3 regions of the Mesorhizobium sp. P3_A10 genome follow, and region 2 is predicted to be linked to each of the others. Evidence: predicted binding sites of a transcription regulator. Region 2 holds the regulator's gene; each other region holds the start of a gene.
What was found. The regulator LexA, encoded in region 2, represses DNA repair genes until DNA is damaged. The targets are predictions, from matches to a motif close to TGTTCNNNNTGTGTTCNG.

Region 1 (4,193 bases), on a different contig from region 2:
CGCTCCGCCTCGGGCGAGAAGACCACGACGGCGAAGATCAGCACGGCAGCGGCGACGATGAGCGAACCGCCGGCGACGATCGGCTCAAGCGCCGGATTGCCCTGCAGCATCAGGTACAGGGCCGGCAACATCACCACGATGCCAAGCGTGTAGAGGCCGTAGTGGATCATGGCGAGCTTGCGCTCGGCCTTTGCCGGATTGAGCGCATAGTAGCCGCCGAAGATGGCGCTGGTTACCCATCCCAACAGGTTGATGTGCGCGTGCGCCGGAAAGGCGCCGTGGTCGCCCGAGATCGCCATCTGCAGACCGGCGGCGATGCCCAGAATGAGAAAAACGATGGCTGTTTTGAAGAAGAGTTCTGAAACCCTAGGCATGTCTTGTCCTCCCAATGCCGTTTACCCCGACATCGGGAAGCCTATATCAGCAAATGCGGATACTCCATGCCGTACCGAGGGTTAGCAGCGCCTTTCCCCTTAATGTTTGCATGCAGGAACATTGACACCAGGCGAACAGCGCTACCCGCCGGAGTAGATTGGCAGTTCCAACATGCCGTCAAAAAAAGCCGCCGGGCGAACCGGCGGCTTGATCGTCGACTGGGTCGTTTCAGCCGCGATGAACCTTACGGCGTCGCCGGAGCCAGCTTGGCGGCCATCTGGTCGATCTTGTCGGCAAGCACGCCATTGGCCCAATCCGTCACCTCGGCGTCGACAGGCTTGTTGGCCATGTCGGCAAGAGCTGTGTCGAGCGACGGGATGTCGGCAGCAGCTGCGTCGGCCGCAGCCTGGGGATCTACCGCCGCCGCAGTGGCGTCGTCGAGCGCGGTCTGCGCGGCATCGAGCTCCTCTTGGGTTGGGACCTCGTCGGGCGGGGTAAGCGGGTCAGCCGCTTTCGCCTTTAGCGCGTCGAGCGCGGCCTGGGCGTCGTCGACCGCCTGATTGGCCGCATCTGCCACGGCTTGAGCGTTCTTGGCTATTGCCGACTGTGTCACAAAAGCCTGGATGCCAGCGAAGTTCTTGCTCTTGGAATGCATATAGGCGTTGATGTTGCGCTGAAGCGAGTGCAACCGGCCGAGCTTGGCATTGATATTCTTTTCCTTGGGCACAGAGGCGGTCTGCTCGGCGTCGTCAACGCTTGCAACAGCCTCCGTTTCGGCCTTGGCGGCCTTCCCCTTGGCTGACGCCGACTTGCCGTGCGAACCGCTGTTGCCGGATTTGGCGCCGGCATTGCCGTTTCCGCCGCCATTGCCGTTGCCGCCGCCATTGCCGTGGCCACCACCGTTGCCGTGGCCACCACCGTTGCCGCCAGCACCAGCCAGGGCCGGAGACGCCAAAAGCGCGAACGCTGCAAGCGCCGCAAGAAGGGTCTTTCGGGATGTCATAATATCTCCTCCGGGAATCGCCACCGCCACCAACCGCTATAGAGGGGGATATGAGAAATCGCTAATGCCTTGGGTAAACTTTGAACAAATGTGGTTTCAATGCGAGAGCGAAGCGGTCGCCGGTGAACGAGCCGAATCGAAAAACCGTCATAACCCTTTGAAATTGCTAGGTGCGACGAATAGAAGGGAGGGGTTTGGGCCCTTTGGAACGCAAAGGTCCTATACCAATCAGACTATGGTCCTAGCGGCCTCAGTTTGGCTGCGACCAGGGCGCCCGCGTGATGTCGGCCCCGGCCTGTTCGTCGAACAGCACCGCGCAGCCGCGCTTCAGCGCCACTGCCGACAACGCATTCGCCGCCGCTTCATCCGACGAGACGAAATCCCCGGTCAGCACCCGCAATTCTTCCACCGCCTTGGCCATCGACACAACCCGCCCAGCAGACCGGCCGGTCATACAGGCGTCGACGATGCAGACAAGATCGATCATTTCAAAGTGGCCCATTCCAGACCTCCCGCAAACAGTGTCCCATCGCGACTATCAACGCAGCTGCGATCGACAATGTTCCCGCAAGAGACGATCTGGGTTCCCGCAAGAGACGATCTGGCGGCGACTTTGTCGTGGATGCCCATGCGGCACCCGCGTTCAGGCTTTGTGGTGGTCTTCCAAGGCATTGCGCAGAGCGACTCGGCGCTGCTGTCTTCGAAACTGGTCAAGGGCGCATCTCTGCTTGACGCAGGACACGATTTGTTCTCTATTTGTTCTGTAAAACATCTCTCAAAATAGACGCGGCTAATGCAGCAGCGCCGCAAGGAAACGGTCGGGATGGAACCCACCATTCTCCATGCGGATCTCGACGCCTTCTATGCCTCGGTCGAGCAACTGCTCGACCCCTCGCTCAGAGGCAAGCCGATCGCCGTAGGAGGCGGCGTGGTGCTCGCCGCCTCCTACGAGGCCAGGGTTTTTGGCGTGCGCGGCGGCATGCCGGGACGGCGCGCCCGGGAGCTCTGCCCGCAGTTGATCTTCGTCGGCGGTCATTTTGGTGACTATCAGCGGCTCGGCGACGCCGCCATCAAAGTGCTCGACGATTTTACGCCGCTGGTCGAGCGCATCTCCATCGACGAGGCCTTTGCCGATGTCGCCGGCTGCACGCATCTGTTCGGGTCGCCGGCCGAGATCGCCGCCACGATACGCCACCGGGTGCGGCAAGAACTCGGCCTGCCGATCTCGATCGGCGTGGCTCGCACCAAGCATCTGGCCAAGATCGCCTCGCAAGTGGCGAAACCAGACGGGCTGGTGGTGGTCGATCCCGCCGGTGAACTTGCCTTCCTGCATGATCTGCCGGTCGGGCTGATGTGGGGCGTCGGCCCGGCGACGAAGGCGCGGCTGGCCGAAATCGGCGTCGAGACCATCGGCCAGCTGGCGAAGACGCACAGCGGGGCGCTGGAGCGCCTGCTCGGACCCGCCGCCGGCGAAAAGCTTGCCGCATTGGCGTGGAACCGCGACCCGCGAAAACTGGTGACGCAGCGCCGGGCGCATTCGGCCGGGGCGCAATCGGCGCTCGGCAAGAAACCGGCCGAGGCAAAAATCTTCGTGCCGGTGATGCTGCATCTGGCCGACCGTGTCGCCAGCCGGCTCAGAGCCAAAGCGCGGCCCGGCCGCACGGTGACGGTGCGCGTCCGCTTTGCCGACCTCAGCGCCGTGAGCCGCTCGGTCACCCTCGACCAGCCGATTTCGGCAACGCTGATGCTGGCCGAGATCGCCGAGGAGTTGGTGCGCGGCGTGCTTGCCGCTTACCCCCAGGAAAAGACCATTTCACTGCTGGCGATCTCGGTATCGCATCTGGAGGAAAGTACCGAGCTGCAGCTCGAACTGCCGCTCGGCCTTGCCGACGAGAAGCAGAGACCTGGCACCAAAAAGGGCTTGGCGCGCTTCGGCGCCGACCGCGCAGTCGACAAGATCCGCCAGCGCTTCGGCAAACAGGCGGTCGGTTACGGCACGGTGGCGCTGGAAGCGGCGCGTTCCGTGCCCGACGCTTTCAGGGAACTGGCGGAGAAGGAATTGTGATAAAGGTATGTCGGACTTGGTCGCCGGCGCGGTGAGGTTGACTGCACCGGGCTATCTGGCATTATCGCGCGACGTTGAAGGGTGGGACCCATGAAGAAAACCTATTTGAAACCCGTGCTTGTCAAGAAGGGCAAGCTTTCGCAGGTTACAGCGGAAAATGGGGCGCTTTCGGCGGGCTAAGCACGCTTGGTGAAACCATTTGAGTCGGCGTGCCAGTGGTGTCTGGCGACCCGCTTCTGGACACACGCAGTCTGAGATTGACCCACGCCATTGGAGAATGGGAAAATGAAGAAGACCTATTCAAAGCCGGCGCTGGTCAAAAAAGGCAAACTCTCGCAGGTCACGGCGAACGCCCCGAATTCCATCAGTCTGTAGCTCAGCGGGCGACCACGAGATCGTCGAGCACGAGTTGCCAATAGTGCTTGGTGGAAAGACGTACGCGCGTCACCTGCGCGAGCATCGGGGCGTAGTGAACGGGCGTCAGCGCCGACAAGGTGACGGCATCGCTGGCAATCAGCCGATCGCCAAGCCAACTCTCCACCAAGGCAACCTCCCCTTCGGACTTTAACCACGCCGCGGTCAGCAGCACCGAGTGAAAGCCAAAAGGCTTTTCACTGCCGAATTCGGCCGGGTGCCCGCTGCTGGTGTAGCAAGTGTGGTCTCCGGAGACATTGCCGTTCACATAGCCCTCGGCCTCCTTGAGGTAATCGCGCGAAATCGCATTGAGGTTGAACCAACTGAACCCGGCAT
Region 2 (4,193 bases):
CTTCCACTTTGCCGCCCGCTCTGACGACATGATCGTCAGCGCCGGCTACAACATTGCCGGGCCGGAGGTCGAGGCGGCGCTGCTTTCGCATGCCGACGTCGCCGAATGCGCGGTGATCGGCGCCGAGGACAGCGAACGCGGCCAGATCGTCGAAGCCCATATCGTGCTGGTGCAAGGCGTCGCGGCAAACCAGGAAACCGTCAAACGCCTGCAGGACCACGTCAAGGCGACAATCGCTCCCTACAAATACCCGCGGTCGGTCAAGTTCGTCGACGCGCTGCCCAAGACGCAGACCGGCAAGATCCAGCGTTTTCGGCTGCGCGCGCCGAAAACCGTTTGACGAGACCGGCGCTTCCGATCAAGTGACGGCCGTCTTGACGGCGAAGCGCGCATCCTTCCAGGCGCCGCTGCGCAAGATGTCCTCGAGCACTTCGACCGCGTGCCAGACATCGGCGTAGCCGACATAGAGCGGGGTGAAGCCGAAGCGCATGGTCGACGGCGCGCGGAAATCGCCGATCACGCCCCGTTCGATCAGCGCCCGCATGATCTGGTAGCCATGCTCGTGCATGAATGAAATCTGGCTGCCGCGTTTGGCGCCGTCGCGGGTGCTTTCGAGCGTCAGCCCGTAAGCGCCGCACTTGGCCTCGACGAGTTCGATGAACAGGTCGGCCAGCGCAATGCTCTTGCTGCGCACCGCCGCCATGTCGACATCCCTCCAGATGTCGAGCGCCCCCTTCAGCGTGCGCATCGACAGCACCGGCTGCGTGCCGCACAGAAAGCGGCGGATGCCGATGCCCACGGCATAGCCTGGCTCGAAGGCGAAGGGCCGGGCATGCCCCCACCAGCCGGTGAGCGGCTGCTGGATGTCGGCAAGGTGGCGCTCGGCCGCATAGATGAAGGCAGGGGCGCCCGGGCCGCCATTCAAATATTTGTAGGTGCAGCCGACGGCGAAATCGGCGTTCGATCTGTCGAGCTCGACCGGCATCGCGCCGGCGGTGTGGCAAAGATCCCAGACGATCAGCGCCCCAGCGTCCTGGGCCTTGCGCGTCAGTGCCAGCATGTCGCGCAGCTCGCCGGACTTGTAGTTGACGTGATTGACCAGCACCACGGCGGTGCGTTGGTCGATCAGCTCTTCGATATCAGGCGCGTCGACGCCGGCGAGGCGCAACTGAGTGTTTTTTCTTGTCGAGAGCACGCCTTCAGCCATGTAGAGGTCAGTCGGAAAACTGTCGCCCTCGGCCACGATGACCGGCCGCTCCGGCCGCATCGCCATCGCGGCGTGCAGCAGCTTGTAGATGTTGACCGACGTCGTGTCGCAGACCACCGTCTGGCCGGCCGCGGCGCCGATCAGGCGCCCGAGCTGGTCGCCGAGTTCGAGCGGCATATCGAACCAGCCGGCCGTGTTCCAGGCGCGGATCAGGTCGTGCGCCCATTCCTCGGTCGCTGCCTTGCGCAATTCCTCGAAAGCGGCATGCGAGGCAGCCCCCAGAGAATTGCCGTCGAGATAGATCACCCCTTGCGGCAGCACAAAGCGGTCGCGCATGGCGCGCAACGGATCCGCGGCATCCATCGCCTCGATGGCCGCGAGGTCGGGAATTCCTGTCATGGTTTGTCTGCTCCCCCAAGATTCGACGCAACGCCGGAACGACGGCATCCATCGGTCACGAGCGCTTTTCCACCACCTGGCATCGCGCGGCAAGGTTCCACCGATGACAAGCTGTCCGACCAGGCGCTGAAAACCAGGAGCCAAGCCAACCCAAGGTTGGCGTTTTGACTTCGTTTCGTTCACGGTTCACTAACCAAACCGCCCCGTCGATATGGCTTCAGTTCCGTGTCCTCTTTGCCGGCTGACGGCCGATTCCAATGCCGCCTTGTGGTAACCCAGAGGCGGCAAACGAAAGCAGAATCAAGGCGATGAGGCGCGATCCGGTGAAAGCGGGGCTGCGCCGCTGGCGCGGCGGTATCATTTCCAGAGCCCTAACACATTCATTAAACTTTAAACGGTTGCGGAACACAACTGGAACAGATAGTGTTTGTTCTGGGTTTGTTTTTCCGATTCTGGTTCGAAATCCCTGGGGGCCGCCATGCTGACGCGCAAGCAACATGAACTTCTGATGTTCATCCATGAGCGGCTGAAGGAGAGCGGCATTCCGCCCTCGTTCGACGAGATGAAGGAAGCGCTCGACCTCGCATCCAAATCCGGCATCCACCGGCTGATCACGGCGCTGGAAGAACGCGGCTTCATTCGCCGGCTACCCAATCGTGCCCGTGCGCTGGAAGTGCTGCGCCTGCCGGACTCGATCGCGCCCGGTCTCAACGCAGCGCGCAAATTCTCGCCGAGCGTCATCCAGGGCAGTCTTGGTCAGGGCAGCCTCGGGCGGCAAATCAAGCCAGGACCGTCCCGTATGCCTTCGGCCGGCAATGACGACGATGTGGTTGCCGCCGTGTCGATCCCGGTGATGGGACGCATCGCCGCCGGTGTGCCGATCGACGCCATCCAGCACCAGACGCATTCGATCTCGGTGCCGCCGGACATGATCATGGGCGGCGAGCACTACGCGCTGGAGGTCAAGGGCGATTCGATGATCGAGGCTGGCATTTTCGACGGCGACACGGTCATCATCCGCAATGCCAATACCGCCAGCCCGGGCGAGATCATCGTGGCGTTGGTCGATGACGAGGAAGCGACACTGAAGCGGTTCCGCCGCAAGGGCGCTTCGATCGCGCTCGAAGCCGCCAACCCGGCCTATGAAACACGCATTTTCGGTCCGGACCGGGTCAAGGTGCAAGGCAAGCTGGTCGGGCTGATACGGCGCTACTGAGCCGGCTCGGCGGCTGATCTGTCGGGCTTCTTGTAGGGCGGCATGCCCCTCGCCTCGCGCGAGAACTTTCGTTGGACATGCCAGGGGCGGTATGGCTTGTCGACGGCAAAGTCGATCTCCGGCGGCCTGGTTGCCGATTGCGGGTCGAAGAAGATCGCGGCGCTGCCCAGACGGGCAAGCTGCCGTTTGTTGACGACAAGGACCAGCGGATTGCGGCAAGGGTCATAGGCGGTGGCGTCGTCGATGATGATCAGGGTCGCGAAAGAACAGGCTTTCCACGCCGCCTTGCGGTCTTCGACATAGGCGACGATGGCGCCTGAGGGATGCCGCGCAAGGCACAGCCCGGCCTTGCAATAGAACGGCGACCCCGGCGGCAATTCGGCTGGGTCGGCGATGTCGAATTGTTCGCCGCTGTTGTCGAATATCTCGGGCTCGACGATGGTTTCGGACTTCAAGGCGCGCTTCCAGTTGTCGGTTGTGAATTCGTTCGAGCGCACCCGGTTGAGGGCCAGTTCGCCGCCGCCGATCGGCAGCGCGACCAGATGGGCATCCTCCGAGATCAGCACATCGGGCGTGCGTGTGTCGGAAATCGTCAACAGTCCGGCGATCGCGAAAGGAAGTGCAGCCAGCCTGAGCCATGTCGTTGCCATGGTGGCGATGATCAGCGCGATGGTTGTCAACAACACCGACTTGAGCGAAATCAACCCGACCGCATCGACTGGCGAGCGCTCCGAGATCCATGCCGACAAGGCAATCATCGCTGTCAGCCCCTTGCCCATGACATAGAGGAACGGCCCGTCGGCGCCGAACGGCATCGCCAACGCACTAAGAACCGCGAAAGGCATGACAACCAGCGAGACGATCGGCATGATGGCCAGATTGGCAAACAGGCTGAGCGGCGACACACGCTGGAAATGCCAGATGGCGAACAGCGCTGTGGCGCTGCCGGCGATAATCGAGGTCATGGCCAGACCGCCCGTCGCCAACAGGAATTTCCGGCTGAGGAAGGCAAGCGGTGAGCGGCGCGGCGGTGGCGACGTCGCCTTACCCGCGCGGTAGTCGGACCAGCCTGCATAGGCGCCGACCAGGGCCGCGGTGGCGGCGAAGGACATCTGGAAACTCGGGCCGACCACCTCGTGCGGCGACACCAGGATGACGGCAATGGCCGAGATCGCCAGATTGCGCATGGTGAGTGCGGCCCGGTCGAACAGCACGGCGATGAGCATCACCGCTAGCATGATGAAGCTGCGCTCGGCGGCGACCACGACGCCTGAAATGATGAGATAAGCGGCGATGGACATGAGCGCGGCAGCCGCGGCATATTTCTTCACCGGCCGGCGTGAGGAAAAATCCGGGAACAGGGCGAAGGCG
Region 3 (4,193 bases), on a different contig from region 2:
GCCCAGGCCTGTGCCGTCAACAAGGGCATGGGCTGGGATACCTCGATCGTCAACGTCAATGGCGGCGCCATTGCCATCGGCCACCCGATCGGCGCCTCCGGCGCCCGCGTCTTCAACACGCTGGTCTTCGAAATGCGCCGCCGTGGCGCCAAGAAGGGCCTTGCCACGCTGTGCATCGGCGGCGGCATGGGTGTCGCCATGTGCGTTGAAGCCCTGTAGCATTATCCGGGCGGCGCAAGCCGCCCGTTCTTTATCCAGTGCCTGAAAAGCCCGACAACAGGGCTATCAAAAAGGGGAAGCGCATGAGCAAGGTTGCAATCGTCACGGGTGGATCGCGTGGCATTGGTGCGGCGATATCGATCGCGTTGAAGAATGCCGGCTATTCGGTTGCTGCCAACTATGCCGGCAATGACGAGGCTGCGGCGAAGTTCAGCGCAGAAACCGGCATCAAGACCTATAAATGGTCGGTCGCCGACTATGATGCCTGCGCCGCCGGCATCAAACAGGTCGAAGCCGACCTTGGTCCGGTTTCGGTGCTGGTCAACAATGCCGGCATCACCCGTGACGGCATGTTCCACAAGATGACGCGCGAGCAGTGGAAAGAGGTCATCGACACCAATCTGTCGGGCGTCTTCAACATGACGCATCCGCTGTGGGGCGGCATGCGCGACCGCAAGTTCGGCCGCGTCATCACCATCTCCTCGATCAACGGCCAGAAGGGTCAGGCCGGGCAGGTCAACTATTCCGCCGCCAAGGCCGGTGACATCGGGTTCTCGAAGGCGCTTGCTCAAGAGGGGGCTCGCGCGGGCATCACCGTCAACATCATCTGCCCCGGCTACATCGCCACCGAGATGGTCAAGGCGATCGACGAAAAAGTGCTCAACGAACGCATCATCCCGCAGATCCCGGTCGGCCGCCTCGGCGAACCCGAGGAGATCGCGCGCTGCGTCGTCTTCCTCGCTTCCGACGAGGCCGGCTTCATCACCGGTTCGACCATCTCGGCCAATGGCGGCCAGTATTTCGCCTGAGGCTTTGGCGTCCCTCGCCGACCAATGATGTACCGGCCCAACGGCCGGTACCGGAATCACTGGGACCGGACGATCGCGGTTGTCAGGCGGCAAGCTTCAGCCCTGGCTTGGCTGCAGGCTTGGCCTGGGTCATCGGACCTGGGTCGCGCGACGGTGCCGGCAGCCGGGCAAGCGGCGTCCGGCTGAGGCCTGACAGCTTCAAGGCGATGCGACGCTTCAGGAATGGATTGAGGTTGACCAGCGAAAGCGCCCGGCGATGCCGATCTGTGCCACTCCGGTACGCAGAAATTAACGGCAACAGCCGCCGCCTGTGCGAAACCTGTTAGCAAGCCTGTGGATTCTCGGTGGAAAACCTGTTCACAACACAAGATGTTGGGGTGAACAAACCGGGAAAATCTCGTCATCGCCGATTCGTCGCCGATTCGTTCCGGCTTTGACCGGAACGTTAACGGCGGAGGCCGAAATCACCCTCCAAATGATTAAGGCGCGTTAGGAAAGATCAACAATTTCATAATCTTGGGTGAGGTCCGCCGTCAGGATCCGATCTTTCACCGGCAAAGGTTAACATCTGCGTTCGCTTGCATGAATCGGGCCAGTTCCAGCGATTCAGCATGTGGTGAGACTCCTGGTCGCAAAATCCACATATAGCCGTGAACAAAAGCTGAATCTGCAGGAGTCACTGATTCGTCGCCGATTCGTTCCAGACTCGTTCCAACTGTTAACCGGGGACGGATTCAGCCCTCGAGCGCGACCCTCGGACAGCAGGCTGGAACATTCCGCTTTCGCTTCGCCCACGAAATCCCTATGTGTCGCCTGTCATACGCGCCACTTTGGGGCGCGCTCCCGACAACGCGACGCAGAAAGCCTCATTTCCAGGCCGATGAACATCCAGCCGAAACACACTGAGCCGCTGATCTTGTCGGGCCGCGACGTGACCGCCGTGCTCGGCCCGACCAACACCGGCAAGACCCATCTCGCCATCGAACGCATGGTGGCGCATGAAAGCGGCATCATCGGCCTGCCGCTCAGGCTACTGGCCCGCGAAGTCTATGCCCGTGTCTGTGAGAAGGTCGGCGCCCATAAGGTGGCGCTGATCACCGGCGAGGAGAAGATCCAGCCGCCAGGCGCCAGATATTCCGTCTGCACCGTCGAAGCCATGCCGCGCGAGACCGACGCGGCCTTCGTCGCCATCGACGAGGTGCAGCTGGCCGGCGATCTCGAGCGCGGCCACATCTTCACCGACCGCATCCTGCATCTGCGCGGCCGCCAGGAGACGCTGCTGTTGGGCGCCGCCACCATGCACGGCATCCTGCAAAAGCTGCTGAGGGGCGTTTCGGTGGTGACGCGGCCGCGGCTGTCGCACCTCGCCTATGCCGGTTCGAAGAAGCTGACCCGTTTGCCCAGGCGCACGGCAATCGTCGCCTTCTCCGCCGACGAGGTCTATGCCATCGCCGAACTGATCCGCCGCCAGCAGGGCGGCGCCGCCGTCGTGCTCGGCGCGCTGTCGCCCCGCACCCGCAACGCGCAGGTGGCGCTGTTCCAGTCGGGCGATGTCGACTATCTGATCGCCACCGACGCCATCGGCATGGGCCTAAATCTCGATCTCGATCACGTTGCCTTTGCCCAGAACCGCAAATTCGACGGCTACCAGTATCGCAATTTGACGGCGGCCGAGCTCGGCCAGATCGCCGGTCGCGCCGGCCGGCATCTGCGCGACGGCACCTTTGGCGTGACCGGCCAGGTCGATCCGCTCGATGAGGAACTGGTCAAGCGGATCGAAGGCCATGAGTTCGATCCGGTGAAGGTGCTGCAGTGGCGCTCTGCCCGTTTCGATTTCGCCAGCCTCGATGCGCTGAAACGCTCGATCGAGACCAACGCGCCGGTCGAAGGCCTGACCCGGGCACTGCCGGCGGTCGACGCACAGGCGCTCGAGCATCTGTCGCGTGACGGCGACATAAGAGCGCTTGCCACCGACCCCAAGCGCGTGGCGCTGTTATGGGAAGCCTGTGCCTTGCCCGACTACCGGAAGATCGCGCCGGCCCAGCATTCTGACCTCATCGCCTCGATCTACATGGACCTGGCCAGGCACGGCCATGTCGACGAGAACTACATGGCCGAGCAGGTGCGCCGCGCCGACACCACCGAGGGCGACATCGACACGCTGTCGCACCGTATTGCCGAGATCCGCACCTGGACATTCGTGTCCAACCGGCCCGGCTGGCTGGCCGATCAGGCACACTGGCAGGAAAAGACGCGCGAAATCGAAGACAGATTGTCGGATGCGCTGCATGAGCGGTTGACGAAACGCTTCGTAGACCGCAGGACTTCCGTCCTCATGCGGCGCCTTAGAGAAAATACCATGCCTGAAGCCGAAATCAGCCCAACCGGAACCGTCCTTGTCGAAGGCCACCATGTCGGCGAGTTGCAAGGATTCCGCTTCACCGCCGACCAGAGCGCCGGCGGCGAAGACGCCAAGGCCGTGCGTGCGGCAGCCCAGAAGGCGCTTGCAGCCGAGTTCGAGGCACGCGCCGAACGCTTCGGCGCCTCGTCCAACGGCGACATCGCGCTCGGCTCCGACGGCACGCTGCGCTGGATTGGCGCGCCGATCGGCACGCTGGTTTCGGGCGACGAAGTGCTGAAGCCACGTCTGGTGCTGCTGGCCGACGAACAGCTCACCGGTCCTGCCCGCGACAAGGTCGCGGCGCGTGCCGAGCGCTTCGTCAATTTCCAGATCGAATCCCTGCTGAAACCGCTGGTCGACCTCAAGAACGCCGAGCAGATCACCGGTATCGGCCGTGGCATTGCCTTCCAGCTCGTCGAGCATTTCGGCCTCATCAACCGCCGCGACATCGCCGAGGAGATGAAGTCGCTCGACCAGGAAGGTCGCGCGGCGCTCCGCCGCCTCGGCGTCCGCTTCGGCGCCTACCATGTCTTCGTGCCGGCACTGATCAAGCCGGCTCCGGCCGGTCTGGTGACGCTGCTGTGGGCGCTCAAGAACGACGGCAAGGACAAGCCGGGCTTTGGCGACGTCGTTCATGCGTTGGCTTCCGGCCGCACTTCGGTGGTCATCGATCCCGCTTTCGACAAGACCTTCTACAAGCTCGCCGGCTACCGCAATCTCGGCCGCCGCGCCGTGCGCATCGACATTCTCGAGCGGCTGGCCGA

Region 1: dinB (DNA polymerase IV) is a predicted target of LexA. The motif match lies at 2,125-2,142, and genes of this name have one in related genera.
Region 3: AC1DXU_RS23810 (helicase-related protein) is a predicted target of LexA. The motif match lies at 1,725-1,742, and genes of this name have one in related genera.

The regions. Positions count from the first base shown of each region.
Region 1 is NZ_JBFUFZ010000002.1:416,294-420,486, forward strand. It holds gene AC1DXU_RS08840 (hypothetical protein) at 1-374, opposite strand, end outside; gene AC1DXU_RS08845 (hypothetical protein) at 620-1,378, opposite strand; gene AC1DXU_RS08850 (hypothetical protein) at 1,629-1,880, opposite strand; gene dinB (DNA polymerase IV) at 2,202-3,443, shown strand; gene AC1DXU_RS08860 (hypothetical protein) at 3,820-4,193, opposite strand, start outside.
Region 2 is NZ_JBFUFZ010000003.1:224,130-228,322, forward strand. It holds gene AC1DXU_RS13940 (AMP-binding protein) at 1-340, shown strand, start outside; gene kynU (kynureninase) at 359-1,606, opposite strand; gene lexA (transcriptional repressor LexA) at 2,085-2,822, shown strand; gene AC1DXU_RS13955 (ComEC/Rec2 family competence protein) at 2,816-4,193, opposite strand, start outside.
Region 3 is NZ_JBFUFZ010000007.1:18,129-22,321, reverse strand. It holds gene AC1DXU_RS23825 (acetyl-CoA C-acetyltransferase) at 1-219, shown strand, start outside; gene phbB (acetoacetyl-CoA reductase) at 303-1,028, shown strand; gene AC1DXU_RS23815 (hypothetical protein) at 1,111-1,326, opposite strand; gene AC1DXU_RS23810 (helicase-related protein) at 1,909-4,193, shown strand, end outside.